2 regions of the Pseudobutyrivibrio sp. JW11 genome follow, and region 1 is predicted to be linked to the other one. Evidence: predicted binding sites of a transcription regulator. Region 1 holds the regulator's gene; the other holds the start of a gene.
The links. The regulator NrdR, encoded in region 1, represses ribonucleotide reductase genes. The targets are predictions, from matches to a motif close to CACAANATNTTGTG.
Positions count from the first base shown of each region.

Region 2: the regulator NrdR is predicted to act here: its motif matches at 2,328-2,341, upstream of nrdD (anaerobic ribonucleoside-triphosphate reductase).

Region 1 is NZ_FOWB01000005.1:52,432-60,311, reverse strand. It holds partial or broken gene tig (trigger factor) at 1-138, opposite strand, end outside; gene rpiB (ribose 5-phosphate isomerase B) at 230-676, opposite strand; gene BM102_RS06705 (YqeG family HAD IIIA-type phosphatase) at 679-1,233, opposite strand; gene BM102_RS06700 (hypothetical protein) at 1,292-1,681, opposite strand; gene nrdR (transcriptional regulator NrdR) at 1,762-2,214, opposite strand; gene nifJ (pyruvate:ferredoxin (flavodoxin) oxidoreductase) at 2,429-5,962, opposite strand; gene guaB (IMP dehydrogenase) at 6,309-7,766, shown strand.
Region 2 is NZ_FOWB01000002.1:318,110-325,989, forward strand. It holds gene nrdG (anaerobic ribonucleoside-triphosphate reductase activating protein) at 1-107, opposite strand, end outside; gene nrdD (anaerobic ribonucleoside-triphosphate reductase) at 122-2,245, opposite strand; gene BM102_RS03775 (radical SAM/SPASM domain-containing protein) at 2,416-3,405, opposite strand; gene BM102_RS03780 (DUF2207 domain-containing protein) at 3,399-5,123, opposite strand; gene BM102_RS03785 (NAD(P)H-dependent glycerol-3-phosphate dehydrogenase) at 5,116-6,138, opposite strand; gene plsY (glycerol-3-phosphate 1-O-acyltransferase PlsY) at 6,138-6,797, opposite strand; gene der (ribosome biogenesis GTPase Der) at 6,797-7,880, opposite strand, start outside.

The sequences.
Region 1 (7,880 bases):
CTTACGGAAACCAGGAACAGAGATGCTGTTTTTCTGCTTATTATATGCCTTTGTAATAGCCTTTTCTAACTCAGCTGCATCAACTGTGATAGTGAGCTTTGCCATGTTCTTTTCAAGATTTTCTACCTGTACGTTCATTTATTAATATTCCTCCTCTAACATATATATAGGTAGACTATAAAGTCTTTTATGTACGTTATACTACGCAGACTGACAAATTATATCAGACTTAAGCCTCATTTTCAATAGCTGTTATCATATCAATTCTTGTCTGATGTCTTCCGCCGCCTTCGAATTCTGCCTCTAAGAAGCTTTTAACGATATCCTTTGCAAGCTCGCTTCCAACGATTCTAGCGCCAAAAGCAATCATGTTTGCATTGTTGTGCTGACGGATAAGACGAGCTGTTGTAGTCTCTGAACAAACGCCGCAACGAATGCCTTTGATTTTGTTGGCTGCAAGTGAAATACCAACACCTGTACCGCAGATAAGAACTCCCAAGTCAACCTCTCCTGAAGCAACCATGCGAGCGGCCTTTGCACCGTACTCTGGATAATGACAGCTTTCGTTTGAATCTGTTCCTATATTAATAACCTCATGTCCAAGGCTTTCAATATATTCCTTTACCTCTTTTTTTAAATCTACAGCTGCATGATCATTTGCAATTACGATTTTCATTTTTATTCTCCTTTTGAACTTTTAGTAGGTACTTTATTTATGTCTGTTCCATATAATTTATAAATCTTATAACCAATAAGAATGATGGCTTCCAAAAATCTTTTAAAGATAATCTGGATTTCTTCGTGCCATTTTTTAACTGGCTGAACCATTACTGAACGAATGCCTGCACGATTAGCGCCCCACACATCTGTGAGAATCTGATCTCCTACGAAGATTGTGCTTGTAACATCTGTGCCCATCTGCTCCATAGCCTTTTTATAGCCAGCTGTGCCTGGCTTGCCTGCCTTATAAATGTAAGTACAGTATTCTACTGCCTCTTTAAAGGTCTTTACTCTTGGTTCTTTGTTATTAGATAGAAGCAACGCCTGAAAGCCTATTTCATGAAGTTCCTTAAATAAAGCTTTTGCTCTATCATCCGCTGGCGCGTTGTGCGGAACAAGTGTATTGTCCACATCAAAAATAACTCCACGATATCCTTCTTCGTATAATTTAACAAAGTCGATATCGTATGTGCTTTTAATATAGTCTTTTGGATATAAATTTCTTTTACTCATAGGCTCGATTTTAGCACAATAAAAAGAGCACATCAATTGATGTGCTCATAAAATGCTATTATAATGAGAAATTTTCCGTTCCTCTGACTGGTGTAGTCTCTGAAGTTGATGTAGCTTTATTAGCTACGAAATACTGATATCGATGAATTGCTGAATCCTTTTCCATGTCGCTGACTGCCTTTTCAACATCAAGTGATTTGATATCGCTATCTGATCCCTTCATATCGTATACAGTGCCTGGCTTGTACTGAGTAGCAAAGTCGTAAGAACCAAATGTCTGATTGCTTCTAGCGGCTGCAATGTCCTCTTCAGTAACTGAGGCTGATGAAGACTCCTCGGGAATGTCTGTAACAGTTTCTTCAACAGACATTGAACTAAGTTCAGGCCTTATTCTTATGGAATTTTGATCATAAAACCCAATCGATGGGCGAATTCCTGAAATGTTCATTAAAAATAACTCTCCATATTTGCTTACATATCTTATATCGGCCAGATAAGCAAATACTTAACCCCTTCTACAAAATGAGTTTATTTATCTAATACCCTCTTTAACTCATCCATGAATGTATCAACATCCTTAAACTCACGGTAAACTGATGCGAAACGCACATAAGCAACAGGATCAACCGTCTCAAGATGTTCCATAACAATCTCTCCGATTTTTGTGCTAGGAATCTCTTTTTCTTCTAATGAAAAGATTTCTGTTTCGATTTCGTCTACTACTTTTGAAATCTGAGCTGCAGCAACAGGACGCTTACGGCATGCAATAAGTACGCCTTTTTCAATCTTGGTTCTGTCGTATGGCTCGCGGTTATTATCCTTTTTAATAACGATCAAAGGAATTGTTTCTACCTTTTCGTATGTTGTAAAACGCTTGCCACACTCTGGACATGAACGTCTACGTCTGATTGATGTGTTGTCATCTGCAGGTCTTGAGTCAATTACGCTAGTATCATTACTACCACAAAAAGGACACTTCATAAAACCCTCCCTAAAAATCCTAGTCTACGGCTCGCACAGTTACACTCACAAGCATAATTATACTCCGCTCGACAACACGTCTCGCTTGAGTATAACAATAGCTTGTTAGTTACTGTGCTACCTCTACACAATATATAGTTATATTTTATCAAACACCGTTAAAGAACGCAACAAAAAACCCCGCACATTTATGTGCGGGGTAAAAAGTTAAATCTTATGAGTAAAGATCTACTAACTTCTTAAGGTGAGCGTAACGCTCCTTAGCTGTCTCCTCGTTGAGTGCGAAGAGCTTCTCAGCACGCTCTGGGAATGCCTTTGTAAGACGAGAGTAACGTGTCTCGTTTGCAAGGAAGTCCTGATACTTGCTGTAGTCACCTTCCTTAGAAGTAAGAGTGAATGGATTCTTTCCTTCCTTCTTAAGGTCTGGGTTGAATGAGAAGAGGTTCCAGTAACCAGCCTCTACAGCCTTCTTCATCTCATCCTGGCAGTGGTTCATACCACCCTTAACACCGTGAAGCTCACATGGAGCATATCCGATGATAAGTGAAGGTCCGTTGTAAGCTTCTGCCTCAGCAAGGACCTTAACAGCCTGAGCCATGTTAGCACCAAGAGCGATCTGTGCTACATATACATAGCCGTATGACATAGCGATCTCAGAAAGAGACTTCTTAGACATCTCCTTACCTGATGCAGCGAACTGGCAAACTTCACCGATGTTAGAAGCCTTAGAAGCCTGTCCACCTGTGTTAGAGTACATCTCTGTATCGAATACCATAACGTTAACGTTCTCACCAGAAGCAAGTACGTGATCAAGACCGCCGAATCCGATATCGTATGCCCAACCGTCACCACCGAAGATCCATACAGACTTCTTAGCGAGGTAATCCTTAAGAGCAAGTGCTGCCTTAGCGTCCTCAGAACCGTTCTTCTCGAGCTCAGCTACGAGTACGTCTGTTGCTGCACCGTTCTCACGTGTGCTGTTGATTGTCTCTTCGAACTTAGCAAATGCTGCCTTAAGCTCTGCAGAACCAGCCTCAGCTGCCTTCTTAGCAGACTCGATAGCGCGCTCGCGGAGGTACTTCTGTCCTACTTCCATACCCATACCATGCTGAGCGTTGTCCTCGAAGAGTGAGTTACACCATGCTGGACCCTTCTTAGAATCCTTGTTTACTGTGAATGGTGATGTAGCTGCAGGACCACCCCAAATTGAAGAACATCCTGTAGCGTTTGAAATATACATATGCTCACCAAAGAGCTGTGTAATAAGTCTAGCGTATGAAGTCTCTGCACAACCTGCACATGATCCTGAGAACTCAAGGAGTGGCTGGTTGAACTGTGAGCCCTTAACTGTAAGGTCAGAACCTGCTGCTTCCTTACGTCCAACATTAGCTACTAAGTAGTTGAATACTGGCTGCTCGTCTGCTTCTTCTGCCTGTGGAACCATTGTGATAGCACCAACTGGACATACAGTTGTACACTCACCACATCCCATACAGTCAAGTGGAGATACAGACATTGTGTACTTAAGCTCAGAAGCCTTTGGCTTTGTATCAGCAAGCTTGATGTTTGCTGGAGCTGCCTTAACCTCGTCCTCTGTAAGAAGGAATGGACGGATTGTAGCATGTGAACATACGAATGCACACTGGTTACACTGGATACACTTTGTCTCATCCCATGTAGGAACTGTTACTGCTGTACCACGCTTCTCATATGCAGAAGCACCAAGCTCGAACTGTCCGTTAGGGTTGCCAACGAATGCAGAAACTGGAAGTGAATCACCATCCATCTTAGAGATAGGCTCAAGGAGATTCTTAACCATCTTAACGAGCTCTGGACGACCCTCAAGCTCAGCCTTAGGAGCGTCTGGAGTAGGGTTCTTCCATGAATCTGGAACATTTACCTTATGTACAGCGTCAACACCAGCATCGATAGCGTTGTAGTTCATCTGAACAACATCGTCACCCTTCTTGCCGTATGACTTCTTAGCAGCTGCCTTCATGTACTCAACAGCCTGGTCGATAGGCATTACATCAGCAAGCTTGAAGAAAGCTGACTGAAGGATTGTGTTTGTACGCTTACCCATACCGATTTCGATAGCCTTGTCGATAGCGTTGATTGTGTAAAGCTGGATGTTGTTGTCAGCGATGTACTTCTTTGCCTCAGCGTTAAGGTGCTGCTCGAGCTCCTCATCTGACCACTGGCAGTTAATCATGAATACTCCGCCTGGCTTAACGTCCTGAACCATCTTCATGCCCTGTGTAACGTATGCTGGGTTGTGGCAAGCAACGAAGTCAGCCTGGTTGATATAGTATGGAGACTTGATTGGGTTGTCACCAAATCTCAAGTGAGAAATTGTAACACCACCAGTCTTCTTTGAATCATACTGGAAGTATGCCTGGATGTACTTATCTGTGTGGTCACCGATGATCTTTGTAGAGTTCTTGTTAGCACCTACAGTACCATCACCACCAAGACCCCAGAACTTGCACTCCTTTGTACCAGGAGCTGATGTAATAGGAGCTGGCTTAACCTCTGGAAGTGAAAGGTTAGTAACATCATCTACGATACCGATTGTAAATCTAGCCTTTGGAGCATCCTTCTCGAGTTCCTTGTATACAGCGAATACTGATGAAGGTGGAGTATCCTTTGATCCAAGACCATATCTACCACCACAAATTGTAATGTCGTTAAGACCTGCTTCACGAAGTGTTGTAGCAACATCAAGGTAAAGTGGATCTGCAAGAGCACCTGGCTCCTTTGTTCTATCAAGGATAGCAATCTTCTTAACTGTCTTAGGAAGTGCTGAAAGGAATGCCTCTGAAGACCATGGTCTGTAAAGACGTACCTTAAGTACACCAACCTTCTCTCCGTGTGCGTTTAAGTAATCGATAACTTCTTCTGCAACGTCGTTGATAGAACCCATAGCGATGATGATTCTGTCAGCGTCAGCAGCACCATAGTAGTTGAAAAGCTTGTAATCTGTACCAAGCTTTGCATTAACCTTGTCCATGTACTTCTGAACAACTGCTGGGAAGTTATCATAAGCTGTGTTGCAAGCTTCTCTATGCTGGAAGAAAACGTCACCGTTTTCGTGTGAACCACGCATTGTAGGATGCTCTGGATTAAGTGCGCGAGCTCTGAACTCGTTGATAGCATCCATGTTAACCATCTCTTTAAGATCTGCATAATCCCACTTTTCGATCTTCTGGATTTCGTGTGATGTACGGAAACCATCAAAGAAGTTAAGTACTGGAACATGTCCCTCAATAGCTGCAAGGTGAGCTACTGGAGCAAGATCCATAACTTCCTGTGGATTTGTCTCGCATAACATAGCGAAACCTGTCTGACGACAAGCGTAAACATCGGAATGATCACCAAAGATGTTAAGTGACTGTGTAGCAACTGTACGAGCTGATACATCGAATACACAAGGAAGCTGCTCTGCAGCGATCTTGTACATATTAGGGATCATAAGAAGAAGACCCTGTGAAGCTGTGAATGTAGTTGTGAGTGCACCTGCACCAAGTGAACCGTGAACGGCACCTGCGGCACCTGCCTCAGACTCCATCTCTACAACCTTTACTTGATTTCCAAAAATGTTTTCAAGGCCTGCTGCTGACCACTGATCAACAAAGTCGGCCATTGGGCTGGATGGTGTGATAGGGTAAATAGCAGCGACGTCTGTAAACGCATAAGCAACGTGTGCTGCAGCCTGGTTACCATCCATAGACTGTTTTGCTCTTGGCATTTTTAAATCCTCCTTATTATATAGGACATTTTATAGTTACTAGGATTGGAGAAAATAACACCGGCCCCAACCCCACAATGTCGTAATTTTATGATAGAACTAATGAAAAATTTTTTCAACAGAACAAGGTATCATTTCTGTTTATTTTAGAGTACAAAATTGTAAAATCTTTTTGTTTTTATCCTCACAGGCGGACATTTGTCTTTCATAGAGTTACATGTCAAAAAAACTTTCTTCCAATAGCAAAAAATCAGCATATTTATTCAAATAATTTTATTGACTAACGGAACTTTGTTAAATATAATTTTAAAAAATTTATGTTCATTAAAGAAAGAGAGGTTGTTTTATGGCATCGATTATTGGTGATGGCATTACTTTCGACGACGTCTTACTGGTTCCTCAGTATTCGGAAGTAACTCCAAATCTTATTGATCTTCACACTAACTTAACTAAAAAAATTAAACTCAACATTCCTATGATGAGTGCTGCTATGGATACTGTTACAGAATCCCGCATGGCAATCGCTATGGCACGTCAGGGTGGTATCGGTATCATCCATAAGAATATGTCTATCGAAGCTCAGGCTGAAGAAGTAGACAGAGTTAAGCGTTCTGAGAACGGCGTTATCACTGACCCATTCTTCTTAGGACCAGACAACACACTTGCTGAAGCAAACGAACTTATGGGTAAGTTCAGAATCTCCGGTGTACCTATCACAAAGGAAGACGGCACACTTATCGGTATCATCACCAATCGTGACCTTAAATTCGAAACTGACTTTTCTAAAAAAATTAGCGAATCAATGACCTCAGAAGGTCTTATCACTGCAAAGGAAGGTATCTCTTTAGAAGAGGCAAAGGAAATTCTTGCAAAGTCTCGTAAAGAAAAGCTTCCTATCGTAGACGAAAACTTCAAACTCAAGGGACTTATCACAATTAAAGATATTGAGAAGCAGATTAAATATCCAAACGCTGCAAAGGATGACCAGGGTCGTCTTCTCTGTGGTGCTGGTGTTGGAATCACTGGAAATATGATGGAACGTGTTGAAGCCTTAGTTAACGCTCAGGTTGACGTTATCGTTATGGATTCAGCTCACGGTCACTCAAAGAATATTATCGATGCTGTAAAGAAAGTTAAGGCTGCTTATCCTGATCTTCAGGTTATCGCAGGAAATATTGCTACTGGCGATGCTACTCGCGCTCTTATTGAGGCTGGTGCAGATGCTGTTAAGGTTGGTATTGGACCTGGTTCTATCTGTACAACACGTGTTGTTGCAGGTATTGGTGTTCCACAGATTTCTGCAATCATGGAATGCTACGAAGTTGCTAAGGAATACGGCATTCCACTTATCGCTGATGGTGGTATCAAGTACTCAGGTGATATGACAAAGGCTCTTGCAGCTGGTGGTTCAGTATGTATGATGGGTTCAATGTTTGCAGGATGTGATGAAGCTCCTGGTTCATTCGAGCTCTTCCAGGGTCGTAAGTACAAGGTATACCGTGGTATGGGTTCTCTTGCAGCTATGGAAAACGGTTCAAAGGATCGTTACTTCCAGGAAGGTGCAAAGAAGCTTGTTCCTGAAGGAGTTGAAGGACGTGTTGCTTACAAGGGAAGCCTTGAAGACGTTATCTTCCAGCTCATCGGTGGTATCCGTTCAGGTATGGGTTACTGTGGTTGCCCTACTATCCCAGAGCTTCAGGAGCGTGGAAAATTCGTTAAGATTTCTGCTGCTTCACTTAAGGAATCTCATCCACATGATATTCACATCACAAAAGAAGCACCTAACTATTCAGTTGAAGGCTAATTAAAGTATTACAAAAGCCCCCAGTTACGGCTACAAGCCTGATGAATTCTACGCTCGGCGACATGCCTCGCTTTAGAATTATCAGAGCTTGATGCCTACTAGGGGCTTTCTTAG
Region 2 (7,880 bases), on a different contig from region 1:
GGGTTCTGACACTCCTTACAATGATGATCACAGCCAGCCACCCAAAGTACAGCACGAAGGCCGTCACCGTTGAGCATGTCATCCTTTGTAATGTTATGGTAATTCATATTCTTCAAGTCCTTTACATTGATTTACGATCAGCAATCTCTGCCATCTTTGCCTCATTCAAACGTGTATCTCCCTTTACACGTGAATATGACAAGTATCCATTCATACGGTCAATTTTTGTAAGATTCTTGCTGCCGCAAACTGGGCAAACATCCATCTCTAATTCCTCGTGACCACAATCGTCACAGTATGAAAGGGAAAGGTTAACGCCTTCGTAGAAGCCCTTTGCCATAGCGCGACGAACAAGTGTCTTTACAGCGTCGCGGTTGTAATTGATTGGGTAACGAACGTACTGAATCTTTCCACCGTTTGAAAGCTCCCAGAATCTGCCTTCCAAATCCTGCTTTTCAATTGGTGTGATGTCTTCTGTAACGTGACAGTGGAATGAGTTTGAAACGTACTCTCTGTCAGATACATTCTCAACGATTCCATATTTGTTTCTAAACTGCTTTACCTGAAGTCCACAGAGGTTCTCAGCTGGTGTGCCGTAGATAGCATAAAGATTGCCATCCTCCTCCTTGAACTGATTTACTTTTTCATTAATATGCTTAAGAACCTCGATAGCGAACTCTCCGTCTTCTACAAGAGATTTGCCATTGTAAAGCTCCTGAAGCTCGTTAAATGCAGTAATACCAAATGAAGCAGTTGCAGCCTTAAGAAGTGGCTTAATCTTGTCGTGGAAACCAAGGTGTCCACCGTAGAAGCCGCCCTCGCAGTATGCAAGTGGATTTGTGCTAGCACGCATTTCTCCAAGGTATGCATATGTACGAATGTGAAGCTTTCTAATCATTTCAAGATAGTAATCAAGCACTTCGTAGAAATCCTTTGATTCCTGACGTGACTTTGCAAGAATCATTGGCAAGTGAAGAGAAACCGCACCAATATTGAAACGGCCAATAAATACTGGCTCATCATTTTCATCAGCTGGCTTCATGCCGCCCTTTTCGTACCAAGGTGAAAGGAATGCACGACATCCCATAGGTGAAATTACCTTGCCATATTTCTTGTACATGCTGGCAATGTAGCCCTCGCCTGTAAGAGAAAGCCAATCAGGATACATTGTCTTGCGCGAGCAATCGATACCTGCTTCGAAAACATCCTCAAGCTCCTTACCAGGGCCGTGAAGATTTTCATCGTAAAGGAATACAATCTTAGGGAAAAGAACTGGCTTTTTAAAGCCTGGCTTTCCCTGGCCGATTGAACGAACCTTTAAGCATGCCTTTGATGCCATCTTTGCAAATACTGATGTACCAAGACCAATTGTAACAGTGATAAATGGATAGTCACCACGGCTAGATGCAACTGTGTTGAACTTGTACTCCCATCCCTGGAAGCCCTGCTCCATTTCTCTTTCTACTTCTGCCATTGATACTTCGTGAGCCTTTTCCTCACCAATGCCAAGGGCAATGTATTTTTCCATGTATTTATCAAATGATTTCTGAGCATATTTTTCAAGAATCTGATCAGCCTGAGGAATAGTGAAACCACCGTACTGCTGGCTTGCAGCAGAAAGAACGATATCACCGATAACATCAAATGCTACATCCAAGCTCTTTGGCTCGTTGTAGAAAATGTTACCCATTTCAAAGCCGCCCTCAAGAACTGACTTTACATCGAAAAGACAACAGTTCATTGTGTCTCTTCTGGCGTTCATATCGTGGATGTAGATATAGCCATCACGAATAGCCTGAACTTCCTCAGTTGTAAGGAAGAATTTCTTGTAAAGCTCTCTATTAAGCTCATTGAAAATCAAAGAACGTTTTGTGGATACAAGCGCAGAATCAGTATTTGAATTCTCCTTGTCACCGATATACATGATGTTTTGAGACTTCTTATAAACATCATCCAACATCTGGACAAAATCCTGCTTGTAATTGCGGTAATCGCGGTAAGATTTCGCAACCATAGGGTTAACACGTTCCAAAGCACCCTCAACAATGTTATGCATTTGCGCAATTTCAATTTTCTCAAGGCCAAGTTCCTCCACTCTTTCTTCAACGAATTGACAGATAAACTTTTCCTGCTCAGGAGTAAATTTTACAAGTACGCGTGTAGCAGATTTTCCAACAGCTTCTACAACTTTTTGCACATCAAATGGTTCAAGTGAACCATCCTTTTTAACTACATATCTTTTCATGTTCCGCCTCCGGGTTTTATATAAAAATGAATCGTATTGTATATAATATTCAGTCAATATCTAGTTGATTTAAAACAAAAACTACTAGATATTGTGTTGATAGAATTATACTACCACCACATTATCTAGTAGTCAATAGACTTCTGTACCACAAAATAAAGTTTCACAATTTAGTCATAATAACACCCTACATCTTTGTGATTTAAATCACCATAGGTGGCATAAGTAAGACATTTCAAGCCACCCTTGCAGAATGAGCTGTAATCGCAATCACTACAGTCATCAGGTGTGGTATCTGCTCTAAGCGACTTTAACACATCAGAGTTGTTGTAAAGGTCAAGCATATTGTCATCAAGCAGATTTCCAACCACTATAGGCATACGTCTACAAGGAACTAAATCGCCATTTTCCATGACAGTCAGCAAGGTATCTCCTGCTGTGCAGGAATAAGGCAGATTATTTGTCTTTAAAAATTGCAGAGCACGATATAGCGCTACTTCTGTTTTACAGCCCTGTCTTCTTAGCGCAAAGCTCTCCCTTGTGATCATATCAAGGTACTCTTTCGTTTGCTCTTTATTCATGCAAAGGTTAACCTCTGGAGAATTCAATGGAATATATCTATCCGACCATACAGTGTCCACTCCATATCTTTTTGCAAACTTAACAACATTTGGCAGCTCCTTATAATTGAGAGCCGTTGCAGTAAAAGACAAAGAAACATAAACATTGTACTTTTTCAGCAGCTTTACAGCCTTTGCCACTTTAGAATAAACACCCTTGCCTCTTATATAGTCGTTAGTTTTCTTGCTGCCTTCCAGGCTCACCTGAACATATTCTGGGCCATAACTGGCAATCCTTTTTGCTATCTCATCCGTGATAAGAGTGCCATTTGTAAGAATCGAGAAACTATATAAATCACTATCCTTCTTAAACTCTTCTAAGAGCTCAAAAAAATGAGGAGAACACAGTGGTTCCCCTCCTGTTATATTAATATGTCCTTTGATTTTCTGCTCCTTAAGAAGCTGTCTGTATTGATTTAAAATACCCAAAAGCTGCTCACTATTAAGTGAAACAGGTACATGACCTTCTTGATAACAATGTAAGCATTTAAGATTGCAGCTTTCACTGATATGCCATTGCAATACAAATTCTCTTACCATGAGCCGCCTCCGCCGCAAGAAGAACATCCACCACCACAAGATGAGCATCCGCCGCCACATCCTGAGCTAGAACTAGAACTAGAGCTCGAGCTACTTGTAGATGTATCAGTGTAATATACAGAGCTTGTTATATTATCTGTATATTTAATATATCTATTTGTTGCATTTGCAGTGTAATCATATTTCTGTACGAGCTTTTTGGATATGCCAAAAATAAAAGCATAAGGAAGAACCTCATCAAAGTAATCCTGGTCGTCTTTTATCTTAGCCTCTAGATCCTGCTTCTTGATAGTAGATAGATAATTCTTGTATGCTTCTATCCTAGCTATAAGCTCTTCACCATAAGCAGATTTTTTAGGAGTTTTGACTGCAAAAATGCCAGTAGCTATTATTGATAAAAAAGCAGGTAAAAAGAACCATCTAAGGGTTGGATCCATATCCTCTGACCAAATATAGGCAACGCATATCCCTATTGAAGAAATCAAAAACAAAAAGCTTGAAATCATAAACTCAACATAGGATGCAATATTGTAAATCTTAGAATCGAATTTCTCCTCTAACATTTTATTAAGCTTACTATTGAGCTTACGGATACGAGTATCCTCAGCCGGAATTACATTGGTACCATTTTTAAAAAGCCCGTCATATACAAGCTTTTCTGCATCGGACAATGCGACCTCGCTCTTGTTTACTTTTTGTAATGTCAGCTTCTTTTTGCTGCTTGGATTCTTGATTCGGATATACCCTTTGGTTGCCAGCTGAATGATTACTGTGATAAGTAACAGTTGGCCACTTCCACCGTAAATATATCCCATTTCAACAGCTTCAAGTCCACCAACATTAATTCCTGACACATCACCTTTATCAAACAAATCACTGTCTTTGTTTTTATTCCAGAAGAAAAAGCTAACTAAAAGACTAAGCATACACAATGCGCTTAGGATAAATGCCTTTGTCTTGTAATTAACCTGAGCTGCTTCAAAATAACCGTCAGGCAACTCCACATCCACAGTAAGTGCACCATTAAGCTTATAGTCATTTGAAACCTGAGCTGTAATAGTATTGCCATCGACTGTGTAATCCACGTAAGAAGTAATATCCTTCTTACGCTTTTTATCTGCAAAGAAATTAACAGTGCTTGTATCATCAATCTTCTTTGGCAAATTTATAGTGACCTTGGCTCCATTTATTTCTGTGCCCCAGTAATCACCAAAAGCATGAAAAATCAGTTCGTCGAAGCCCTTATAAATATCTCCGCCCATATCATAGTCATATGAAATCACATACTCATGGATTCCTGTATCTAAGGTTTCATATGCGCTTCCAATTTTGACTCTTTGCTTGCCTTTAATGGTATCTACTTCATAGTCTTCATTTTCGCAACGTAGATTTGTTATAACTCCTCGTCTAGATTTAGTTTTACCATCCTTTGAGGTATATTTAAGCCATTCTGGAACAAAACGAAAAATCCCATGATGCCCAGTTTCATAGAAATTAACACCGATGTTTTCTGTAACATGAATCTGATTCTTTGTGTTTACATCCAGATTTACTTCATAATAATCAATTGTAAAACCATCAGCTTTGGAATCGTTTTTTCCTGATGTAGCACTAATGTGACTAAAAACCATGATTCCAGCCGAACATAATACAATAATTCCTAAAATAAAAAAGGTTACACCGAAGAAGTGTAACCATTCCTTGCATCTTTTAAACACCACAACACTCCCACTCTAAATCTGATGTTTCATCCTTCTTAGAACGAGTCATCAGCTCATATACTGCATCCTTTGCAGCAAGTCCATCGAAAAGAACCGCATTTACGATATCTACGATAGGCATTTCGATATTGTATTTCTCTGCAAGCTTCTTTGCCGCCTTTGCAGAATATACGCCTTCTACAACCATGGCAACCTTTTCCATAGCCTCATCTTTGCTCATACCCTGGCCAATATAGTAACCAGCCATTCTGTTTCTAGAATGAATAGATGAGCATGTAACAATCAAATCACCGACACCTGTAAGACCTGATAATGTCTCAGCCTGGCCGCCCATTGCAACTGCAAGTGCAGAGATTTCCTTGATACCACGAGTAATAAGAGCAGCCTTTGCATTGTCGCCAAAACCAAGGCCATCTGACATACCAGCAGCAAGTGCGATAACGTTTTTCAACGCAGCACCAACCTCTATACCCTTAACATCTGGTGATGAATAAACTCTGAAATATTTGTTCATGAAAAGATTCTGAACAAAAAGCGCTGTCTGACGGTCTGTTGAACCAGCAACTACAAGTGTAGGCTTGAATACAACAACCTCCTCAGCATGGCTTGGGCCAGATAATACGCATATACGTTTATCTTTTCCTAGCACATCCTCCAGAATTTCTGTCTGTGTGAAAAGAGTATCTTCCTCAATACCCTTTGTAACAGTAATGAAAATCTGATTTGGATTAACAAAGGATTTAATCTTTTCAGCTGTCTCTCTAGTTGCTTTTGATGGAACTGCCATCAAAATAACATCAGCGAACTTTGCTGCAGACTCAATATCTGCAGTAAACTTCATAGATTCTGGAAGCTTAACTCCCTTTATTTTGTCACTGGTATGGGTGTCGTTCATCTGATCAACCTGTGACTGACGATGTGACCAAACCTCTACTTCATGACCATTTTTGTCAAGCATTACAGCAAGGGCTATACCCCAGCTTCCTGCACCTAAAACACTAATTCTTGCCATTATGCCCTCGTTTCTGGATGGAATGAGAATTTGTTCTCTTTTCCATTGATTAGACGTCCAATATTTGCATGGTGAAGTGCAATTGAAAGTGCAGATACTAAGCAGCAAATAACAAGTGCTTCCTTAAGCTGTGCTCCTTCAAATTTGCCATCTAAAAGTCCCATCTTGGCACCGATAAGCATCTCGATTGCAAATGAAAGCTCACCAATGATAGAACCAAGTGATACATAGCGAGTAAGTGCAACAATCGCTATAAATACACATGCTGGAATTGGAAGACCCATTGGGAAAAGTGCGATGATAAAACCAAGTGTAGATGCAACGCCCTTTCCACCTTTAAAATGCATGTAACATGGGAAATCATGACCAAGCACACAGCCAAGGCCTGCATATACCATGTAAATGTTAACGTTTTCTACAAAACGTCCAAAAATCAACCAAACAAAAAATACCGCTACTACGCACTTAAGGCAGTCCCAAGCAAGTGTAGCAAGACCTGCAGGAACTCCAAGAGTTCTCATGGTGTTAGTGGAACCAACGTTACCACTACCAACCTTTGTTAAATCAATATTCTTAGATTTACCGATGAGATATCCCATCAAAATCATTCCAAAACAATAGCCAATAAGTAAAGCTAAAATTCTCCCCAAAACAACCATTATTCGTTTTCCTTTCTCTCTCTAATGATAAATTTTAAAGATGTACCTTCAAAACCAAAGGCATCTCTGATTCTGTTTTCCAAGTATCTAACGTAAGAGAAATGCATCAGGTATTTCTCGTTTACAAAGATAACGAATGTAGGTGGCTTAACAGCAACCTGAGTTGTGTAGTATATCTTAAGGCGCTTGCCCTTGTCTGTAGGTGGCTGCTGAAGTGCAACTGCCTCAGATACGATTTCGTTAAGAACACCTGTAGCTATACGCATTGAGTTGTTTTCAATAACTGCATCGATTGTCTCGTAGATTTTGCCAAGGCGCTGACCGCTCTTAACAGAAATAAAGAGAATTGATGCATATGGCATAAATGAAAGGATCTGACGAATCTTTGTCTCATGCTCCTTCATTGTTTTATCATTCTTTTCGATAGCATCCCATTTGTTAACACAGATGATGATACCTTTGCCTCGCTCATGAGCGATACCAGCGATTTTGGCATCCTGCTCAGTAACACCTTCTGTGGCATCAATCATAATGATAACAACATCTGCCTTTTCAACAGAAGCAACAGCACGAACTATTGAATAGCGTTCAAGGTCCTCTTTGATTTTGCTCTTACGACGAAGTCCTGCTGTATCGATAAAGATGTAATCCTTGTGATTGTAACGAACCTTTGTATCTACAGCATCACGTGTGGTACCTGCAATATCAGAAACGATAACACGCTCTTCACCGCAAAGCTTATTAATAAGAGATGATTTACCAACGTTTGGCTTTCCGATAACTGCTATACGTGGTGTGTCATCCTCTTCTTCGTTTTCTGTAGGCTCAGGGAAATAGCTGCAAACAACATCAAGCATATCACCAAAACCAAGACGTGAAGATGCTGAAATAGCGATTGGATCACCAATACCAAGATTGTAGAACTCGTAAACATCAGCCATATCGCGTTCAAAGCTGTCTACCTTGTTAACAACAAGAACAACTGGCTTGTGGCTACGTCTAAGCATATCTGCAACCTTTGAATCGCTATCCTGAAGACCTTGCTTTACATCAACAAGGAATACGATAACATCTGCTGTATCG